4 regions of the Streptomyces sp. NPDC005281 genome follow, and region 1 is predicted to be linked to each of the others. Evidence: riboswitches for the same ligand, from Rfam matches in the RefSeq annotation. Region 1 holds a riboswitch; each other region holds the start of a gene.
What was found. A riboswitch is a leader RNA that binds a small molecule or an ion and turns the genes downstream of it on or off. The one in region 1 is predicted to bind thiamine pyrophosphate.

Region 1 (5,158 bases):
TGAGGCGCACGAGTTCGGCCGCGTACGTCAGACCCTGGGGGTGGGAGACCCACTCCCCCATGGGGTCGCCCGGCGGGTCTCCGCGCACGGCGAGCATGTTGCGGATGCCCGCGTCCGCGTACTGCCCGATGATGTTGCGCAGTTCCGCGATGGAGTGGTTGACCGCGGTGAGGTGCGCGACCGGGGTGAGGGTCGTGTCGAGGACGATCTGCTCGGTCTCCTTGACCGTGCCGGCCCGCGTCGAACCGCCGGCTCCGTAGGTCACGGAGACGAAGTCGGGGGCCACGGCCTCGACCCGGCGCAGGGCGTTCCACAGATTCCGCTCGCCCTTGGGGGTCTTCGGCGCCGAGAACTCGAAGGAAAAGGTCTGTTTGCCGGTCGCGAGCATGTCGCGCACGGTGCGCGCGCGATCAGTCCTGGTGGAAGCAGATCCGAGGGCCATACTCGCAGGTTAGCCAGCGGGCGTCGGTCACCCAACCGAACCGCTGACTTTTGTCCGAACTGTCGACTTCTTGTCCACCCCTCGGACAGCCGCCCGGCCGGGCGGCTGTCCGAGCGGATGCCCGGCGGCCTACGCCGTGCGCAGCCGCTTCGCGAACTCCGCCGCTGCGGCGCCCGGATCGTCGGCCTCGGTGATCGCCCGTACGACGACGACGCGGCGGGCGCCCGCTTCGAGCACCTCGTCCAGCCGGCCGAGGTCGATGCCGCCGATCGCGAACCAGGGACGGTCGGTGCCGAGGGCCGCCGTGCTGCGGACCAGGCCGAGGCCGGGTGCGTGGCGGCCGGGCTTGGTGGGGGTGGGCCAGCAGGGGCCGGTGCAGAAGTAGTCCACGCCCTCCTGGACGGCGGCGGCCTCGGCCTCGGACGCGGCGTGCGTGGAACGGCCGATGACCACCTCGTCGCCGAGGATCGCGCGGGCCGCGGGAACCGGAAGGTCCCCCTGGCCCAGGTGCAGGACTCCGGCGCGGGCGGCGTGGGCCACGTCCGCGCGGTCGTTGACCGCGAGGAGCTTGCCGTGCCGGGCACAGGCGTCCGCGAAGACCTGGAGGTGCTCCAGCTCCTCCCCCGCCTCCATGCCCTTGTCGCGCAGCTGCACGATGTCGACACCGCCCGCCAGGACCGCGTCGAGGAACTCGGCGAGGTCGCCCTGGCGTCTGCGGGCGTCCGTGCACAGATAGACACGGGCGTCGGCGAGGCGGTCCCGCGCGGTCGTGGCGGCGTTCTCGGGCATGCGTGGGTCCCCCGTTGTCGGTGCGCGGGGAGCGCGGCGGCCGGGATGGTCCCGCCGCCGTGCTCCCCGTGCCGGACGGTCTCGAAAAAGGTCAGACGGCGAGCGCCTGGGCGCGGCGCTTCACCTCCGTGCCGCGATTCTCGCTCAGCGCCTGCGCGGGGGTGCCGGGCAGGGTCGGGTCGGGGGTGAAGAGCCACTCGAGGGCCTCTTCGTCGGAGAAGCCGTCGTCCCTCAGGAGCGTCAGGGTGCCTGCCAGGCCCTTGACGACCTTCTGCTCGGCCACGTCGATGAAGTCGGCGGGGACATGCAGCGCGCGGTTCTCACCACGGCGTACGGCGATCAGCTGGCCCTCCTTGAGCAGCTGCCGGACGCGTGTCACCTCGACACCGAACTGTTCGGCGATGTCGGGGAGGGTGAGCCAGGCGGGGACGAGAGCATCGATCTTTGCGTCAATCTCGGTCACGGGACAAGCGTGCCATCCCGGGCCGACAGTCGGAAGCCGAGGGCGTCCGACCGCGGGGTGAGGGATCAGGCAGTGGCGGCCTTCAGCGGCCTCGACGGGTCCACGAGCAGCTCCGGGTCCATGGCGACACCCGCCTCGATCAGCCGGCGGCCCTGGGCGAGATCCCTCGGGCGGCCCACCGCCAGCAGGGCGACGAGCCGTTCCCCGCGGAGCCAGCACACCGACCAGGAGACGCCCGCGGGGTCGCCGCGCCACACCAGGGTGTCGGCGGGCCCGTGGTGGCCGACGTACTGCACGAAACGGCCGAACTGCTCGGACCAGAAGTACGGCACGGGGTCGTAGGCGGCCGGGGTCTCCCCGACGATGTTCAGGGCGACCGTGCGCGGACCCTGGAGGGCGTTGTCCCAGTGGTGGACGAGAAGGCGCCGCTCGTAGCGCCCGGACGGGAAGGAGGCGCAGTCGCCGACCGCGTAGACGTCCGGCAGGGAGGTGCGCAGGTGGTCGTCGGCAACGATCTCGCGGTCGGCGCCGAGTTCGATGCCGGAGCCGGCGATCCAGGCGGTCGCGGGCCGCGCCCCGATCCCGACCACGACGGCGCCCGCGGGCACCCGGGAGCCGTCGTCCAGGACCACCGCGCCCGGCTCGACACGCTCCACGCGCGCGTTGGTGCGCAGCGAGGCCCCGCTGTCCGCGTACCAGGCGGCCATCGGGGCGGCCACCTCGGCCGGCAGCACTCCGGCGAGCGGCCGGTCGGCGGCCTCGACGACGGTGACCGCGCAGCCCGCCTCGCGCGCCGCGGTGGCGAACTCGGCGCCGATCCAGCCGGCTCCGACCACCACGATGTCGTGCTGCCGGGCGAGAACGGGTCGCAGCCGGTCGGCGTCGTCCAGGGTGCGCAGCAGATGCACTCCGGGCACGCCTTCGGCGCCGGGGAGCCGGATCGGCTCGGCGCCGGTGGCGACGACCAGGACGTCGTACGGGACCGGTCCCCCGGCCGTGTCCAGTTCATGGTCGCCCGGCCGCACGGCGAGGGCCTCGCTGCCCAGCCTGAGGTCGATGTCCAGGGCCTCGAAGTCGACGTCGAAGGCGGAGCCCTCGGCCTTGCCCAGCAGGACGGCCTTGGACAGCGGTGGCCGGTCGTAGGGCTGATGCGGCTCCGCGCCGATCAGCGTGACGGTGCCGGTGAAACCCTGTTCGCGCAGGGCGACCGCGGTCTGCACCCCGGCCATGCCCGCGCCCACCACGACGACCCGCCGTGCCGTGGGCCTGCGCGACGGGGACTGTGCCTGCGTCTGATCGCTCACCTGATCACCATAGACACGTGACGATTCGTCAGTCAGCTGACGTGCTCGGTGACCTGTTCCACACGGCGGGTCCCGCGCACCTCTTCCACCACGCTCGTCCCGGAACCCCGCCGGGACTCCCACGTCCAGGTCTCCTCCAGCCGGACACGGCCGTCGGGCAGTTCGAGGACGAGGGACACGCAGTGGCCCGACGCGGTGGTCCCGTCGCGTTTGAGCTGCACGTACCGGAAGTCGAGGCGGTCGCCCTCGCGGGTGCCCACGAGGTGTCCGCGGACGATGTCGCCGCCCGCGTACTCGGCCCAGACCACGCCGTCCTCCTCGTGGTACGTGAACCGGGTGAGGGTGCCGACCTGGCCGGCGGCCTGGTCGGCGACGGGCGCGAGGACGAGGCCGTCGAGGGGTCGTGCCACGGGCGGAGGCTCCCTTACCGAGACGGACGGGGGCGGGCTAGGGTGGCCAACGTAAAGCACTCGCGGGAGCCCGGACGCACCGGGCTGAGAGGGAGGCTGGCGGCCTCCGACCGTACGAACCTGATCCGGGTCATGCCGGCGAAGGGAGGGGCTGGACGCCCATGCCGTCTGCACGTTCGTCGGACGTCCTCGTCGTCGGGGGCGGGATCATCGGTCTGGTGACGGCCTGGCGGGCCGCGCAACGCGGGTTCACCACCGCGCTCGTGGACCCCGAGCCGGGCGGCGGGGCCGCCCGGGTCGCGGCCGGGATGCTGGCCGCCGTCACCGAGCTGCACTTCGGCGAGGAGACCCTGCTGGGCCTCAACCTCGCCTCGGCGCGCCGCTATCCGGACTTCGCCGCCGAGCTCACCGAGGCGACCGGCGAGGATCTCGGCTACCGCCGGTCGGGCACGCTGGCCGTCGCGCTGGACGCCGACGACCGCGCCCATCTGCGGGAACTGCACGCGCTCCAGGTCCGTTCGGGGCTGGAGTCGGAGTGGCTGAGCGGCCGCGAGTGCCGCCGCCTTGAGCCGATGCTCGCGCCCGGTGTGCGCGGGGGTCTGCGGGTGGACGGCGACCACCAGATCGACCCGCGGCGCCTCGCGGGAGCCCTGGTCACGGCGTGCGAGCGGGCCGGGGTGGCACTGCACAGGACCTGGGCGGAGCGCCTGACGGTCGTACGGGACCGGGCCGCCGGAGTCGTCACCACGGACGGCACCGAACTCACCGCGGGCCGGGTGGTGCTCGCCGGGGGCAGCCTCAGCGGGCGTCTGGCGGGTGTCCCGCAGGACGCCGTGCCGCCGGTGCGCCCGGTCAAGGGGCAGGTGCTGCGGCTGACCGTGCCGCGGCGGTACGCGCCGTTCCTGAGCCGCACCGTGCGGGCCGTGGTGCGCGGCAGCCACGTCTACCTGGTGCCGCGCGAGAACGGCGAGCTCGTGGTGGGCGCGACGAGCGAGGAGCTGGGCTGGGACACCACCGTGACGGCGGGCGGCGTCTACGAACTGCTGCGCGACGCCCACGAACTGGTCCCCGGGATCACCGAGCTGCCGCTCGTCGAGACCCGCGCGGGTCTGCGCCCCGGCTCGCCCGACAACGCTCCGATGCTCGGCCCGAGCGCGCTGGACGGTCTGCTGCTGGCCACCGGGCACTTCCGCAACGGTGTCCTCCTGACGCCCGTGACCGGCGATGTGATGGCCCATGTCCTGACCACCGGCGAACTCCCCGCCGAAGCCCGCCCCTTCACCCCCCTGCGCTTCGGCGCCACGGCCCGCACGGAGCTGCCCGTATGAACATCGTCGTCAACGGGGAGCGGCGGCGGATCGCCGCAGGAACCGCTCTGGACGCGCTCGTCGCGACCCTCACCCCGGCGTCGTCCGGGGTGGCCGCCGCACTGAACGAGACCGTCGTCCCTCGAACGCAGTGGTCGTCCACCGCGCTCGCCGAGGACGACCGCGTCGAAGTCCTCACCGCCGTCCAAGGAGGCTGACCCATGGCAGACGACCCCTTCGTCCTCGGCGGTACGGCCTACACGTCCCGGCTGATCATGGGGACGGGCGGCGCGCCCAGCCTCGACGTGCTGGAGCGCTCCCTGGTGGCGTCCGGCACGGAGCTGACGACGGTCGCGATGCGGCGCGTGGACGCGTCCGTGCACGGCTCGGTCCTGTCGGTGCTCGGCCGGCTGGACATCCGTGTCCTGCCGAACACGGCCGGC
Region 2 (5,158 bases), on a different contig from region 1:
GCATGTCGGCGTACTCGATGCCGTTGTGCACCATCTTGACGAAGTGGCCGGCGCCGTCCGTGCCGATGTGCGTGGCACAGGGCTCACCGTCCACCTTGGCGCTGATCGACTCGAACATCGGGCCGAGCGAGGCGTACGACTCCGCGGAGCCGCCGGGCATGATGCTCGGCCCGTTCAGCGCGCCCTCCTCGCCGCCGGACACACCCGCGCCGACGAAGTGGATGCCGCGTTCGCGCAGCGACTGCTCCCGACGACGGGTGTCGGAGAAGTGGGCGTTGCCCCCGTCGATGATCATGTCGCCGTTTTCGAGCAGCGGGGCGAACTCCTCGATGACGGCGTCGGTGGCGGCACCCGCCTGCACCATGATCATGAGGCGGCGGGGGCGCTCCAGCGCGGCCACGAAGTCCTCGGCCGACTCGGCGGCGACGAACGCTCCCTCGTGCCCGAACTCCTCGACCAGTGCCTTGGTGCGTGCGGGGGTGCGATTGTGGACGGCGACGGTGTAGCCGTTCCGGGCGAAGTTGCGGGCCAGATTGCGGCCCATCACCGCGAGCCCTGTGACGCCGATCTGCGCGGACGCCTTCATGGTGTGCTCCTTGGATCCGGATCTGCCTGTCCGCGTACCTGACGGGCGAGCAGACGACTGTCGCTGTGCCGATCAGTACGCACGGGAGGGGCCGAGGTGTTCAGCCTCCGGGGCAGGAGGTGTGCCGGAGAGCGGACGGGTCGTCAGGTGCCCGTCCGGCGGTTCGGCAGCTGCCATCCGTGGTCCACCGGGCCGATGCCCGCGCCGAGTGCGAAACCGGCCTCGATCGCGGCGGTCACGTACACCTTGGCGCGCTGTACGGCCTCCGGCACCGCGAGTCCCTCGGCCAGCCCCACCGCGATGGCCGAGGCGAGCGTGCACCCCGTTCCGTGCGTGTGCCTGTTGTCGTGGCGCGGCGCGCGCAGCCAGTGCTCGGCCGTTCCGTCGGTGAGCAGATCGACGGCCTGGCCCGGCAGATGGCCCCCCTTCACCAGCACCCAGCGCGGGCCGAAGGAGAGCAGGAGCCCGGCGGCCCGGCGCATGCCCGCCTCGTCGTCCACCTTCACCCCGGTGAGCTGGGCGACCTCGTCGAGATTCGGGGTGGCCACCGTCGCCCGCGGCAGCAGCCGGGTCCGTACGGCGTCCAGCGCGTCGTCGGCCAGCAGCCGGTCCCCGTGCTTGGACACGCTCACCGGGTCCACGACGACCGGCGCGCCCACGTCGGACAGCAACTCGGCGACGGTGGTGACCAGTTCGGGCGACGAGAGCATCCCCGTCTTCACGGCCTGGACGCCGATGTCGTCGACCACACTGCGGTACTGGGCCCGAACCGCCTCCTCCGACAGCTCCCAAGCACCCTGCACGCCCACGGAGTTCTGCGCGGTCACCGCGGTGAGCACGCTCATCCCGTGGGCGCCCAGCGCGAGCATGGTCTTCAAGTCGGCCTGGATTCCCGCGCCTCCGCCTGAATCGGAGCCGGCGATCGTCAGGACGCGAGGCGGTGGCGTGGTCATTCGAGGTGTTCCTCTCGGGTACGGCCACGGGCGTGAAGGCCCGGGGCCGGCGGAGCGACGGGCGGCGGCCCTCAGGCGCGGCGGCGCAGCCGCGGCGGGGCGTAGAGGGCGAGGGCGACGAGGAACGCCACGTAGTAGGAGAGGTCGGCGCCGTGCAGCGCGTCGGCCACCGGACCCACGTACAGACCGGTGTCCATGAACGGCACGGCCGCGCCGAACGCCGCGACGAAGGCCACGAGCGAGGTCCGTCCGGAGTGCGGCCGGGTCGCCTCGGCGGTGATGTCGACCGGGGCGCCGCCGCGCTCCCGCCCCCGGGCGATCCAGTCGACGACGACGATCGCGACGAACCCGGGGATCCAATACCCCACGAACAACAGCACGTTCTGGAATCGCGCCGTCGTGTCGGCCGCGTGCATCCACAGCACCAGCGGGAAGCCGAGCGCGGCGGCGAGGGCAGCCGCCAACGGGCGCGGTATCCGTACCCCCAGAGTCTGGAGGGCCAGTGAACCGCTGTAGTCGTTCATCGCGTTGCTGCACACCGCGGCCAGTGCCACGGCCAGCAGCCCGAAGGCGCCCGCCGCACCGCCGCCCAGCAACGAGTCCACGCCCGCCGCCGTCTGGTCGGTCAGTACCGACGCGCCCCACAGACCGAGGACCTGCACGGCGACGAAGGACGTGACGAGCCCGAGCAGGGTGCACCAGAACATGCGCGGGCGGGACGTCGTACGAGGCAGGTAACGGCTGAAGTCACCCGCGTACGGTGCCCAGGACAGCGAGAGGCTCAGCGCGATGGTGCTGGTGAGCGCGAACGCGCCCGCTCCGTCGGCGCCGGTCGCGGACCCGGTCGTCGCGGGGTGGACCCCGTCGAGCATCCGCCAGGCGATCAACGCGAACGCCACGGCGAGCACGAACGTCATGACGATCTGCAAACGGTGGATGGCTTCGTAGCCGAGGACACCCAGAGCGCCCTGGGCCAGCATCATGACCAGCACACCCAGCCAGAACGGCCAGCCGCACAACCGTGCCAGCGCATCCCCGCCGAACAGGCCGATCAGCGCGTCCCAGGCGACCGACGACAGCCACTGGAGCACCCCGGGCAGCACCACGGCCCGGCCGAACGCGAGCCGCGCGAGCGGGAGTTGGCCGGTGCCGGTGAGCCCGCCCCAGGTGCTGAGGTAGGCGGTGGGCAGCGCGCCGAGCACGGTTCCGAGGACCATCGCCGCGAGAGCCGTGGTGAAGTCCAGGCCGAGCGCGATGCCGATGGTGCCGGTGAACACGCCCGTCATCGTCAGGTTCGGGGCGAACCACACGGTGAACAGGCGCCCGGCCCCGCCGTACCGATTGCTCTCGGGGACCGGCTCGATGCCGTGCCCCTCCACCCGGAGGTCGCCGGGTGCGGCGGGCATCCGCCCGTCGAAGACGGCGGGCCGGCCGTCGGCGGGCAGCCCGCCGGAAACATGCGTCAATGGCATGGAGACATCCCTCCGCCAGTACGAACTGGTTCAGGTTCGACGGGTGTGATCTCAGCCCTCGCAGGCACCCCGTGTCCGGTACGACGGACACCCTAACCGTTCCCGGGGAGTGAGCGGGAGTGGGTCCCGCCGGCAGAACCCGTGCTCAGCTCCTGTGCACGACGTGGGCACCGCGCAGCGAACCGCTCAGGCGGCACCCGAGCGGAGCCTGCCGGTCCCCGGACCCGAGTGGAGCCTGCCGGTCCCCGGACCCGAGTGGAGCCTGCTGGTTTCCCCGGACCCGAGTGGAGCCTCCGGTCACCGCACCCGGGCGGAGCCGCCAGCCGCCGGTGAGGGTGGCGGAGCCCTCCGCTCCCCGTCACCCCCACCGGTCACTCACCCGGACCAGCACCCGACCGCGTTCTCCCCGTCATCCGGGAGGCCCGGTCGGGCCTGTTCGCAGCGCGGCGCGTGCCGCCCCTCGGTACTGTCGGAGGTGATCGCCGCTCGCGCTCCGCCCCGGGGTTCCCGGACCCCGGTGGCCGGGCGGAAGGAGGCAGGGTGCCGTGACCGTGATCTCCCTGAAGTCCGCGAAGGTGCGGGAAGGGCTCACCCTCCCGTATGCCGAGGCCGGCTACCCCAGTGGTACGCCGGTCGTCTTCGTGCACGGCCTGGCCGACTCCTGGTGGTCCTTCGAGCCCCTCCTGCGGCGGCTTCCGGCATCCCTGCACGGCTACGCGCCCACACAGCGCGGGCACGGCGATGCCGACCGGCCCCCCGAGGGCTACACTCCCGACGACTTCGCCGCCGACCTGGTGGCCTTCCTGAACGCCGTCGACATCCCCCGGGCGATCCTGGTCGGGGCGTCCAGCGGAGGCGTACCGGCCCGCATCGTCGCCGGGAGCCACCCCGACCGCATCGCGGGTCTGGTGCTGATCGGTGTCCCCGGCACCCTCGCGGACAAACCGGCGGTCACCGGGCTGGTGAGCGCCATGGACGACCTCCCCGATCCCGTGCCGCGCGCGTTCGTCGAGGATTTCCTGGCCGACACCATGGCCCGCCCGATCGCGCGGGGGTTCACCGAGACCATGGTCGAGGAGAACCTCAAGCTTCCCGCGCACGTCTGGAAGGACACCGCCCGCGGTCTCCTCGACGCCGATCTGCCCGCGACCCTCGGCGGCATCCTGGTGCCCACCCTCGTCATCTGGGGCGAGCAGGACGAGTTCCTGCCCCGCGAGGACCAGCAGACCATTCTGGACGCCGTCCACGGCGCCGACTTCCTCGCCTACCCGGAGACCGGCCACTCCGTCCACTGGGAACAGCCCGAACGCGTGGTCGCCGACATCACCGCGTTCGTCACGCGGATCGAGCACCCCGGCACCCGCCGCGGCGGCGCCTGACCTCACCCGGCGGGTGAACGGTGGTGCGCCCGGGCCGCGTTGGACGTGAACCGGGCGGCCGTCGCGGTTGACGCGATCCGTACCCCTGATGCCCGCCGTCGCCCCCCGGCGTCGGTCTGCATGGCATGCTCATGCTCCCCACAGGAAGGGATCACGTGCCATGAGACCGAGCCGACGCTCCCTGCTCGCCGCCACCGCCGTACTGGGATCCGTATTCGCCCTCCCCGCGCCCGCCGGCGCCGCCGAAGTCCCCGCCGCGGGCGCCTATTACGTCCAGAGCGCCATCACGGGACTGAACGCCGCCGACAGCTCGGGCGCGGTCGTCCAGCACAACCCCAAGGGCAACGAGGACCACCAGCAGTGGACCCTCCGCCAGAACGGCTCCTCGTTCGTGCTCGAGAGCGCCGACACCGCGGGCAGTTGTCTGGGCCGCTCGGGCGACCAGGCCAGGTCTGTCGCCTGTACGAGCGCCGACGCCGCGTGGGAGGTGACGCCGGGCGGCGCCGACCAGTACACGCTCAAAGTCCCCGGCACGGAACGGTATTTGACGGTCACCGACAAGTCCTCGGGTTCCAACTACCCGGCCCAGCTGGCGATCGGGTCGGCGGGAGCCCTCGCCTCCTGGTACCTCACCCCGGTCGCGCCCCAGACCCGGCCGATGCCGTCCCAGGACCAACGCACCCTGGATCAGGTCACGTTCCTCACCGCGCACAACGCCTACGCGAACGGCGTGGACGGTGGATTCGCCCCGCCCTTCGTCAACTTCTT
Region 3 (5,158 bases), on a different contig from region 1:
TCCTCCTCGCGCAGCGACTGGTGAGGCGCGAGAGGGTGAGCGGCAGGTAACGGCGAAGGGGGAAAGGGAACCCAAGGTTCCCTCGCCCGGGGGAAGTTTTCCGGTGAGGCCGCATCTGGGCACTGACGGGCCGTTAGAGTCCGGAATCCGACGCGGGGCCGACCCCGCGGGCAGCGCACAGCCCCCTCCCGTGACTCCCCGCACGGGCGGTCCTCCTCGCTCTTCGGAGTGCCCCTTGGCCATGGCCGACACCGCACCCGCACCATCCGTCGCTCCGCCCTTCCGGCGACCTGGCACACCCGCGGCGGCACGCGTTCCACCGCTCCAGCCGTGTACCTCGCCGGGGGAGCCGTCACCCTCCCCCACTCCGTCGGCTCCGCCCAGGGAGCCGGCGCCGCCCCTGAACGCGAGGGTGGAGGAACCCGCCCGGCGCACCGCCCCGGCGGAAGGGCTCACCGCACGCACCAGTCCGTCGGTGACTCGGAGTTCGCCCTCCGCGGGGACCGCACGGCACGCCCGCACCCCTTCCGCGGGACCCGAAGCCGCTCCTCCGGACGGCCACACCACCACGCTGATCGGCTCGGTCCAGCGCGCGATGCGTCTGCTGGAGGCCGTCGCCTCGCGTGAGCAGGGTGCCCCCGCCAAGCAGCTCGCGCGGGAGGCGGGACTGGCGCTGCCGACCGCCTACCACCTGCTGCGCACCCTGGTCCACGAGGGCTATCTGCGCCGTGACAGCGGGCTGTTCTTCCTCGGCGAGGCCGCCGAGCGCCTGGGCGGCAGCGGAGCCCGGCAGAAACGTCGCACCACGATGAGGGACACCCTCGCGCAGTGGCGGGACATGATCGGCGCACCTGTGTACTACGCGGTCTACCGCGAGGGCGAGATCGAGGTCATGTGCGTCGCCGACACTCCGGTGAATCCGGCGGTCCAGGAGTGGGCCGACTTCCGCGAGACCGGGCACGCCCACGCGGTCGGCCAGTGTCTGCTGGCGCAGCTGGACGACAAGTCCCGCCGTGACCACCTCGATCGGTACCCGGTGCGGGCGCTCACCGCGTACACGGTGCGTGACGAGGACCGGCTGCTGCGGCGCCTGGAACGGACGGGCCGGATGGAACCGGTGATCGAGCGGCAGGAGTACGCGCTGGGCACGATCTGCGCCGCGATCCCGGTCACCGCGGGCAGTTCTGCGGCGGTCGTGGCCTTCTCTCTTCCGTCCCATCAGGGGGACCGCCTGATGCCCACGGCACGGAAGCTGCAGAGCGAGGTCGGGCGGATGCTAGGAACACTCGCCATCTCTATCAGTATCTGAAAACTCACTCCTTGTAATACGGCATGCACGTTGAGCAATATTTCAGCAGTGTCAGGTGGGTCGAATCCTGGCCAGTCGACGGCAAACGACGGGGTAGGCGATGCGCGAGTCGGTGCAGGCAGAGGTCATGATGAGCTTCCTCGTGTCCGAGGAGCTGTGCTTCCGCATTCCTGTCGAGCTGCGATACGAGAGCTGTGATCCGTACGCCGTGCGGTTGACCTTCCACTTGCCCGGCGATGCGCCCGTGACCTGGGTGTTCGGGCGGGAGTTGCTGATCGACGGCGTCGGCAGGCCCTGTGGTGACGGCGACGTGCACATCGCGCCGGCCGACCCGGAGGCGCTCGGGGAGGTGCTGATCCGGCTTCAGGTCGGTGGCGATCACGCGCTGTTCCGGTCCGGGACGGCGCCGCTGGTCGCGTTTCTCGACCGGACGGACAGGCTCGTGCCGCTCGGGCAGGAGCGCTCCCTCGAGGGCTTCGACACGTCCCTCGACGCGGTGCTCGACCGCATCCTCACCGAGGAGCAGAGCGCGGGCTGAGGTCCAGGTCGCCTTGGCGCGGAGTAACGCTTCCTCGCAAGGCGCGTGGGCGCAGGATGGTTTCAGCGCTTTCGGGAGCCGGTCAGTGCTTGCGGCGGCGCCCCTTCCCGCTCCGTGCCGGTGTCAGGGCGGCCGCGGGCTGGGCGGGGACGGACGCGCCGCCTTCCCGGTCCGCGGCGACCACCAGGGCTGCCAGCGCGGTCGTCACCGGCACGGCGGCGACCAGACCGATCGATCCGACCAGCGTGCGCACGATCTCCTCGGCGACCAGCTCGCTGTTGGCGACGGTGCCCACGCTGCTCTGCGCGATCGAGAAGAGCAGCAGCAGCGGGAGCGCGGCGCCCGCGTAGGCCAGGACGAGCGTGTTGACGACCGACGCGATGTGGTCGCGGCCGATACGGATGCCCGCGCGGTACAGGCCGCGCCGGCCCATCGTGGGGTTCGCCTCGTGCAGTTCCCAGACCGCGGACGTCTGCGTCACCGTCACGTCGTCGAGGACGCCGAGCGAACCGATGATGACACCGGCCAGCAGCAGGCCGCTCATGTCGATGGACGGGTACAGACCGTGGATCAGACCGGTGCTGTCGTCGGTGTTGCCGGTCAGCACGGCCCAGTCGATGAAGACCGAGCCGAGGAGGCCGATCAGCACCAGGGAGAGCAGGGTGCCGACCACCGCCACGGACGTCCTGGCCGACAGACCGTGACACATGTAGAGCGCGATCAGCATGATCGCGCTGGACCCGACGACGGCCACGAGCAGCGGGTTCGAGCCCTGCAGTATCGCGGGCAGGATGAAGAAGTTCAGGATCATGAAGCTGATGGCCAGGGCGACCAGCGCCATGACCCCGCGCATCCGTCCGATCACCACGACGACCACCGCGAAGATCAGAGCGAGCAGCGTCAGAGGCAGCTTCCGGTTCGCGTCCGTGACCGAGTACTGGAGGTCCTTGGGGGCGGAGGGCTCGTACGCGACGACGACCTTCTCGCTCTGGTGCAACTGCCGTGACTGATCCGGCTGAACGATCTCGGTGAACGTGCGGCCCTTGTCCTTTCCGGTGTCGATCCGGACCGTCGCCTTCTTGCATTCCCCGGCCGACCTGCGCTGGGCGGAGGAATCCCCGGTGGCGGAGGTGGCGCCCCCCGGGGTCCCCGAGGAGGCGTTCACGGACTTGCAGTCCACCTGGTCGATCTTCGTGACCGTCGCCTGCTGGGTCTGCCGGTCGAAGCCGACACCGGTGCGCTCGTGAGCCGGCGCGCCGCCGGGCCACAGCACCACGAGTCCCACCGCGACCGCGACCGCGAAAGGGATCAGCACCGCGGCGATGACCTTGCGCAGATGCTTGGAGACCGGCGCGGCCGGACCGTGACTGTGGGAGTGCCCGTGCCCGGCGCTCGGGGGCTCGTCGTGCCCACGGCGGGGACCCGGCCCGTGGTCATCGTCCGAACCGTGATGATCACTGTCCGGCCCCTGCCCGTGCTCATGCCCGTGTCCGTCGCCGGGGCCGTGCCCACGGCCGCCGTCGGAGCCGGGACGGCGCGGTGGCTCGGACGGCTGGAACGGGTGCTGCCGGGTCGTTGTCACCGCCCGATCATCGCAACAACGTCAAGGGCCCTCTGGTCACCGCGCCAAACATGACGCTAGCGTGGAGGCACCTTTGCACACGCGGGAGCTCGGAGCACCGGGCTGAGAGGGCGCTGACGTCCGTCTTCGCGATGTTTCACATGAAACATCGGCGATCGGAAGCCGCTGCGTCGACCGCTGAACCTGTTACCGGGTAATGCCGGCGTAGGGAGTAGGTCTCATGACCGACAAGGATGTACGCACGCCTGCCTCCAACCGGACGGACGGGGTTTCCCCGCCGTCCCCGAACGGCCAGGAGAGGCAGTCCATCGGCTGGCACAAGGGGTACGTGGGAGGCACGCGTCCCGATCTGCAGGTGCCGGTTCGTCAGGTGCACCTCACCAACGGGCAGTCCGTGACGTTGTATGACACCTCCGGCCCGTACACCGATCCGACCATCGACACCGATGTACGCAGGGGGCTGGCGCCGCTGCGTGAGAGCTGGATCATCGCCCGCGGCGACACCCAGGAGTACGCGGGCCGCCCCGTTCGTCCCGAGGACGACGGGATCAAGCACACGTCCCCACGCGGAGGACTGCGCAATCTCGACGCGGTCTTCCCTGGCCGGCCGCGCCAGCCCCGCCGGGGGCGCACAGGACAGGCGGTCACCCAGCTCGCCTACGCGCGGCGCGGTGAGATCACACCCGAGATGGAGTTCGTGGCGGTCCGCGAGAACGTCGACCCCGAGGTCGTACGGGAGGAGATCGCCGCGGGCCGGGCGGTACTGCCCGTGAACGTCAACCATCCGGAGATCGAGCCGATGATCATCGGCAAGCGGTTCCTGGTGAAAGTGAACGCCAACATCGGCAATTCCGCGGTGACTTCCTCCATCGAGGAGGAGGTCGAGAAGATGACCTGGGCGACCCGCTGGGGCGCCGACACGGTCATGGACCTGTCCACCGGACGCAACATCCACACCACACGTGAATGGGTGCTGCGCAACTCCCCCGTACCCATCGGCACCGTGCCGCTCTACCAGGCATTGGAGAAGGTCGACGGCCGTGCCGAGGAGCTGACCTGGGAGATCTACAAGGACACCGTCGTCGAGCAGGCCGAGCAGGGCGTGGACTACATGACGGTCCACGCGGGCGTGCGCCTGGCGTACGTGCCGCTCACCGCGAACCGAAAGACCGGCATCGTCTCGCGCGGAGGATCGATCATGGCTGCCTGGTGCCTCGCGCACCACAAGGAGTCGTTCCTGTACGAGAACTTCGAGGAGCTCTGCGAGATCCTCGCCGCGTACGACGTCACCTACTCGCTCGGCGACGGGCTGCGGCCGGGTTCCATCGCGGACGCCAACGACGCCGCGCAATTCGCGGAGTTGAGGACGCTCGGGGAACTCAACACGGTCGCGAAGCGTTTTCAGGTTCAGACGATGATCGAAGGCCCGGGCCACGTCCCGATGCACAAGATCAAGGAGAACATCGACCTTCAGCAGGAGATCTGTGATGAAGCTCCGTTCTATACCCTCGGCCCGCTGACGACGGACGTCGCGCCGGCCTACGACCACATCACTTCCGGCATCGGCGCCGCGATGATCGCCTGGTGGGGCACGGCCATGCTCTGCTACGTCACGCCCAAGGAACACCTGGGCCTGCCCGATCGTGACGACGTCAAGACCGGCGTCATCACCTACAAGATCGCCGCCCACGCAGCCGACCTCGCCAAGGGGCACCCAGGTGCCCAGGAC
Region 4 (5,158 bases), on a different contig from region 1:
CAGCTCAGCCGCACCTCGGGGCGTGTCCAATCCGGAAGACATGGATCGCACGGTAACCCAGACGGACACGCTTCGACGGTCACCCCGGGACCCTCACGACCGCTCACCCCGGGACCGGGACCATCAGGAGGAGACGAAGGCGATCGCGCCCGCACCGGTGCTGCCACCGGCACCGGGACCGGCCCTGGCACCGGGACCGGCCCTGGCACCGGCACTGGCGCTGGCGCGAGGTTCCGGCCGAGAGCCGTGCTGGGCCGTCCCTCGGCCGTCCGGGGTCGACCAACGCTGACCGTCGGTATCCACTGGCGACCGCTCCGGCCCGGGCCGCCTGAGTTGATCTGCGACACTGGTACAGCCATGCCTAAGCCCGGAGAACTCACCTTTGTCGCGCCGCGCGGAGCCCAGAAGCCGCCGCGGCACCTTGCCGATCTCACGCCCGCCGAGCGCAAAGAGGCGGTTGCCGCGATCGGCGAGAAGCCGTTTCGTGCCAAGCAGCTGTCGCAGCACTACTTCGCCCGGTACGCGCACGACCCCGCCGAGTGGACGGACATCCCGGCCGCCTCGCGCGGCAAGCTCCAGGAAGCACTGCTTCCCGAGCTGATGACCGTCGTGCGGCACCTTTCGACCGACCAGGAAACCACCCGCAAGACCCTGTGGCGGCTCTTCGACGGCACGCTCGTCGAGTCCGTGCTGATGCGCTACCCGGACCGGGTGACCATGTGCATCAGCTCGCAGGCGGGCTGCGGGATGAACTGCCCGTTCTGCGCCACCGGACAGGCCGGTCTCGACCGGAACCTGTCGACCGGCGAGATCGTGCACCAGATCGTCGACGGCATGCGGGCGCTTCGCGACGGCGAGATCCCCGGCGGTCCCGCGCGGCTCAGCAACATCGTCTTCATGGGGATGGGTGAGCCGCTCGCCAACTACAAGCGTGTGGTCGGGGCGATCCGGGCCCTGACCGACCCCGAGCCGGACGGCCTCGGGCTCTCGCAGCGCGGTATCACCGTGTCGACGGTCGGGCTGGTCCCGGCCATCAACCGGTTCTCCGACGAGGGCTTCAAGTGCCGGCTCGCGATCTCCCTGCACGCTCCGGACGACGAGCTGCGCGACACCCTCGTCCCCGTGAACACGCGGTGGAAGGTGCGCGAGGTGCTGGACGCCGGTTTCGAGTACGCGGCCAAGTCCGGGCGGCGCCTGTCCATCGAGTACGCGCTGATCCGGGACATCAACGACCAGGCGTGGCGTGCTGACCGGCTCGGGCGGATGCTCAAGGGCAAGCCCGTACACGTCAACCTCATCCCGCTGAACCCGACCCCGGGCTCGAAGTGGACCGCCTCGCGGCCCGAGGACGAGAAGGCGTTCGTCGAGGCCATCGCGGCCCATGGCGTCCCGGTGACCGTCCGGGACACCCGGGGCCAGGAGATCGACGGAGCGTGTGGTCAGCTCGCCGCGACCGAGCGGTAGTCTGAGCCAAGTCAGTCCGTCTCATAGTCCGACATCTTCATATTCCGACAGGGGAGCGCCACAGCGCTGAGAGTGCGGGACAGCCCGCAGACCCTCTGAACCTTGCCCAGGTCATTCTGGGTAGGAAGTTCGGTCGTAACTCAAGCTGTTGCGCCCTGCCCGGGAACCGTCAGAGGTCCCGGGCAGGGCCGCGTCTCTTCCTGGTCACCCAGGAGGAATCAGTGAGCACCACCATCACCAGCGGTAAGCGGTTCGCGACCCTGGCCGTCGGCCTCGGGCTCGTCGCGCTGCCCGCGCTGTCCGCGTGCGGCTCGTCCGGCAGCGCCGGTTCGGGTGACTCGAAGACGATCACGCTCGTGAGCCACGACTCGTGGCTCGTGTCGAAGAACGTGCTCAAGGACTTCGAGAAGCAGTCCGGGTACAAGGTCCGGGTCCTCAAGGACGGCGACGCCGGGCAGGCCGTGAACAAGGCCATCCTGACCAAGGACAACCCGCAGGGCGACGTCTTCTTCGGCGTCGACAACACCCTGCTCTCCCGCGCGCTCGACAACGGGCTGTTCCAGCCGTACGTGGCCAAGGGTGCGGACCAGGTCCTGCCCGCATACCGCGTCGACCAGGCCAAGCACCGGGTCACCCCCATCGACACCGGCGACATCTGCGTCAACTACGACAAGGCGTACTTCAGTAAGCACAAGCTGGCGCCGCCGCAGTCCTTCGACGACCTGGTCAAGCCCGCGTACAAGAACCTCCTCGTCACCGAGAACGCCGCCACCTCCTCGCCCGGCCTCGGCTTCCTGCTCGGGTCCGCCGCGCACTACGGCGACAAGAGCTGGCAGGGCTACTGGACGAAGCTCAAGGCCAACGGAGTGAAGGTCGTGGACGGCTGGGAGCAGGCGTACAACGACGAGTTCTCCGGGTCCGCCGGCGGCAAGAAGGCCAAGGCGGACCGGCCGCTGGTCGTCTCGTACGCCTCCTCGCCTCCCGCCGAGGTCATCTACGCCGACCCCAAACCCGCCACCGCCCCGACCGGGGTCGCGGCCGGCACCTGCTTCCGGCAGGTGGAGTACGCGGGTCTGCTCAGCCACGCCAAGAACGCCGAGGGAGGCAAGGCGCTCCTCGACTTCCTGCTCACCAAGGAGTTCCAGGAGGACATGCCGCTCAACATGTTCGTCTATCCGGTCCGTGAGGGCGCGCAGGTGCCGACGGAGTTCGCGCGGTTCGGTCCGCAGGCCAAGGATCCCGAGACCCTGTCGCCCGCGAAGATCGCCGCCGACCGAGACCAGTGGGTCAAGTCGTGGACCTCTCTCGTACTGAAGTAACCGAAGGGGCCGAAGGGCCTGGAGGTGCTGAAGGGGCCGAGGCGGCCGGCGGCGCCGAGGCGGCCCGGGGAGCCGGCGCGGCCGAGCGGGTCCGCCGGGCCCATCGCACCGGCGGTCCCGGTGGTCCCAACGGTTCCAGTGGTCCCGAGGGGCCCGGTGCGGTTGCGCGAACGGCCCGCAGGGAGAGCGCGGTGCGGTTCGGGCTGATGGTCCTGCCCGTCGCGTTCTTCGCGGTGTTCTTCGCCTACCCCGTCGCCGCGATCGTCTCGCGCGGCCTCCACGGCGACGGGGGCTGGCAGCTCGGCCGGATCTGGGACATCGCGACCCGGTCCGACATCCGCCACGTGCTGTGGTTCACCACCTGGCAGGCGCTCGCCTCGACGGCGCTCACGCTGCTGATCGCGCTCCCCGGCGCGTATGTGTTCGCGCGCTTCGAGTTCCGGGGCAAAGAGGTGCTGCGGGCCGTGGTGACGGTGCCCTTCGTGCTGCCGACCGTGGTCGTCGGCACCGCCTTCCTCGCCCTGGTCGGCCGGGGAGGGCTGCTCGACGAGCTGTGGGGCGTACGCCTGGACACCACGGTGTGGGCGATCCTGCTCGCGCACGTCTTCTTCAACTACGCGGTCGTCGTACGAACCGTCGGCGGCCTCTGGTCGCAGCTCGACCCGCGCCAGGAGGAGGCCGCGCGCATGCTCGGCGCCTCGCGCCTCGCCGCGTGGCGCCGGGTGACCCTCCCGGCGCTCGGGCCGGCCGTGGCCGCGGCCACCCTCATGGTCTTCCTCTTCACCTTCACCTCGTTCGGTGTGGTGCAGATCCTCGGCGGCCCCACCTTCTCGACCCTGGAGGTCGAGATCTACCGGCAGACCTCCGAGATCTTCGACCTCACGACGGCGGCGGTGCTGACGATCGTCCAGTTCGTGGCGGTCGGCGCGATCCTCGCCGTCCACGCGGCGACCGTACGCCGACGGGAGACCGCCCTGCGTCTGGTGGCCCCGGGGACGACAGCGCGCCGGCCGCGCGGTGCCTGGCAGTGGGCGTTCCTCGCGGGCGTGCTCGTGAGCATCGCGGTGTTCCTCGTGCTGCCGCTCGCCGTCCTCGTCCAGCGCTCCTTCGGGGCCCCGGGATTCGGCTACTACCGGGCGCTGGCCGACGACAGCGGCGGTGTCTTCCTCGTCGCCCCGATCGAGGCGGTCGGCAACTCGCTGGAGTACGCGCTCGCCGCCACCGCCATCGCCGTGCTGATCGGCGGTCTGGCGGCGGCCGCCCTGACCCGGCGCGCCGGCCGGCTGATGCGGGGCTTCGACGCGCTGCTGATGCTCCCGCTCGGCGTCTCCGCTGTCACCGTCGGCTTCGGGTTCCTGATCGCCCTGGACGAGCCGCCCCTCGACCTGCGCGCGAGCTGGATCCTGGTGCCGCTGGCGCAGGCTCTGGTGGGCGTCCCCTTCGTCGTACGGACGATGCTGCCGGTGCTGCGGGCGGTGGACGGGCGGCTGCGGGAGGCGGCGGCCGTCCTCGGGGCGTCGCCCTGGAGGGTGTGGCGCGAGGTCGATCTGCCGATGGTGCGGCGGGCGCTGCTCGTCGCGGCAGGCTTCGCCTTCGCCGTGTCCCTCGGCGAGTTCGGGGCGACCGTCTTCATCGCACGGCCCGACAACCCGACGCTGCCGGTCGCCGTGGCCCGGCTGCTCGGTCGCGCGGGCGACCTCAACTACGGCCAGGCGATGGCCCTTTCGACGATCCTGATGGTGGTCTGCGCGGTGTCGCTGCTGCTGTTGGAGCGGGTACGGACCGACCGGACCGGGGAGTTCTAGATGCTGCTGAGCCTTGAGGGCGCGACCGTACGCTTCGGCGGGCGGCCCGTGCTCGACGCCGTCGACCTCGATGTCGCCGAGCACGAGATCGTGTGCGTGCTCGGCCCGAGCGGCAGCGGCAAGTCCACCCTGCTGCGGACCGTGGCCGGCCTTCAGCCGCTGGACTCGGGCCGTGTGCTGCTGGACGGACAGGATCAGGCGGCCGTCCCCGCGCACAAGCGGGGCGTCGGCCTGATGTTCCAGGACCATCAGCTCTTCCCGCAGCGGGACGTCGGCGGCAACGTCGCCTTCGGGCTGCGCATGCACGGCACGTCGAAGAGCGGACAGGCCTCCCGGGTCGGGGAGCTGCTGGAGCTCGTCGGCCTGCCCGGAGCCCGGGACCGGGCCGTCGCCTCGCTCTCGGGCGGCGAGCAGCAGCGGGTGGCGCTGGCCCGCGCCCTGGCGCCGCGTCCCCGGCTGCTGATGCTCGACGAACCGCTCGGCCAGCTCGACCGCTCGCTGCGCGAACGGCTCGTCGTCGAACTCCGCCAGCTCTTCGGCGAGCTGGGCACGACGGTGCTCGCCGTCACA

Region 2: another riboswitch for thiamine pyrophosphate. It lies ahead of ABZV42_RS07650 (cytosine permease); the one in region 1 lies ahead of thiO (glycine oxidase ThiO).
Region 3: another riboswitch for thiamine pyrophosphate. It lies ahead of thiC (phosphomethylpyrimidine synthase ThiC); the one in region 1 lies ahead of thiO (glycine oxidase ThiO).
Region 4: another riboswitch for thiamine pyrophosphate. It lies ahead of ABZV42_RS24875 (thiamine ABC transporter substrate-binding protein); the one in region 1 lies ahead of thiO (glycine oxidase ThiO).

Annotation. Positions count from the first base shown of each region.
Region 1 is NZ_JBEXGX010000031.1:69,766-74,923, forward strand. Features, by position in the region: gene metF (methylenetetrahydrofolate reductase [NAD(P)H]) at 1-442, opposite strand, end outside; gene thiE (thiamine phosphate synthase) at 572-1,231, opposite strand; gene ABZV42_RS33470 (Rv2175c family DNA-binding protein) at 1,323-1,694, opposite strand; gene ABZV42_RS33475 (FAD-dependent oxidoreductase) at 1,760-2,998, opposite strand; gene ABZV42_RS33480 (hypothetical protein) at 3,031-3,408, opposite strand; TPP riboswitch at 3,461-3,572, shown strand; gene thiO (glycine oxidase ThiO) at 3,570-4,736, shown strand; gene thiS (sulfur carrier protein ThiS) at 4,733-4,933, shown strand; gene ABZV42_RS33495 (thiazole synthase) at 4,937-5,158, shown strand, end outside.
Region 2 is NZ_JBEXGX010000004.1:111,989-117,146, reverse strand. Features, by position in the region: gene gndA (NADP-dependent phosphogluconate dehydrogenase) at 1-586, opposite strand, end outside; gene thiD (bifunctional hydroxymethylpyrimidine kinase/phosphomethylpyrimidine kinase) at 730-1,539, opposite strand; gene ABZV42_RS07650 (cytosine permease) at 1,611-3,011, opposite strand; TPP riboswitch at 3,002-3,093, opposite strand; gene ABZV42_RS07645 (alpha/beta hydrolase) at 3,557-4,390, shown strand; gene ABZV42_RS07640 (phospholipase) at 4,551-5,158, shown strand, end outside.
Region 3 is NZ_JBEXGX010000003.1:234,011-239,168, forward strand. Features, by position in the region: gene ABZV42_RS06225 (DUF5326 family protein) at 1-24, shown strand, start outside; gene ABZV42_RS06230 (helix-turn-helix domain-containing protein) at 572-1,309, shown strand; gene ABZV42_RS06235 (SsgA family sporulation/cell division regulator) at 1,410-1,847, shown strand; gene ABZV42_RS06240 (YibE/F family protein) at 1,930-3,429, opposite strand; TPP riboswitch at 3,501-3,657, shown strand; gene thiC (phosphomethylpyrimidine synthase ThiC) at 3,650-5,158, shown strand, end outside.
Region 4 is NZ_JBEXGX010000018.1:112,467-117,624, reverse strand. Features, by position in the region: gene ABZV42_RS24885 (HDIG domain-containing metalloprotein) at 1-42, opposite strand, end outside; gene rlmN (23S rRNA (adenine(2503)-C(2))-methyltransferase RlmN) at 358-1,464, shown strand; TPP riboswitch at 1,504-1,609, shown strand; gene ABZV42_RS24875 (thiamine ABC transporter substrate-binding protein) at 1,686-2,783, shown strand; gene ABZV42_RS24870 (iron ABC transporter permease) at 2,990-4,588, shown strand; gene ABZV42_RS24865 (ABC transporter ATP-binding protein) at 4,589-5,158, shown strand, end outside.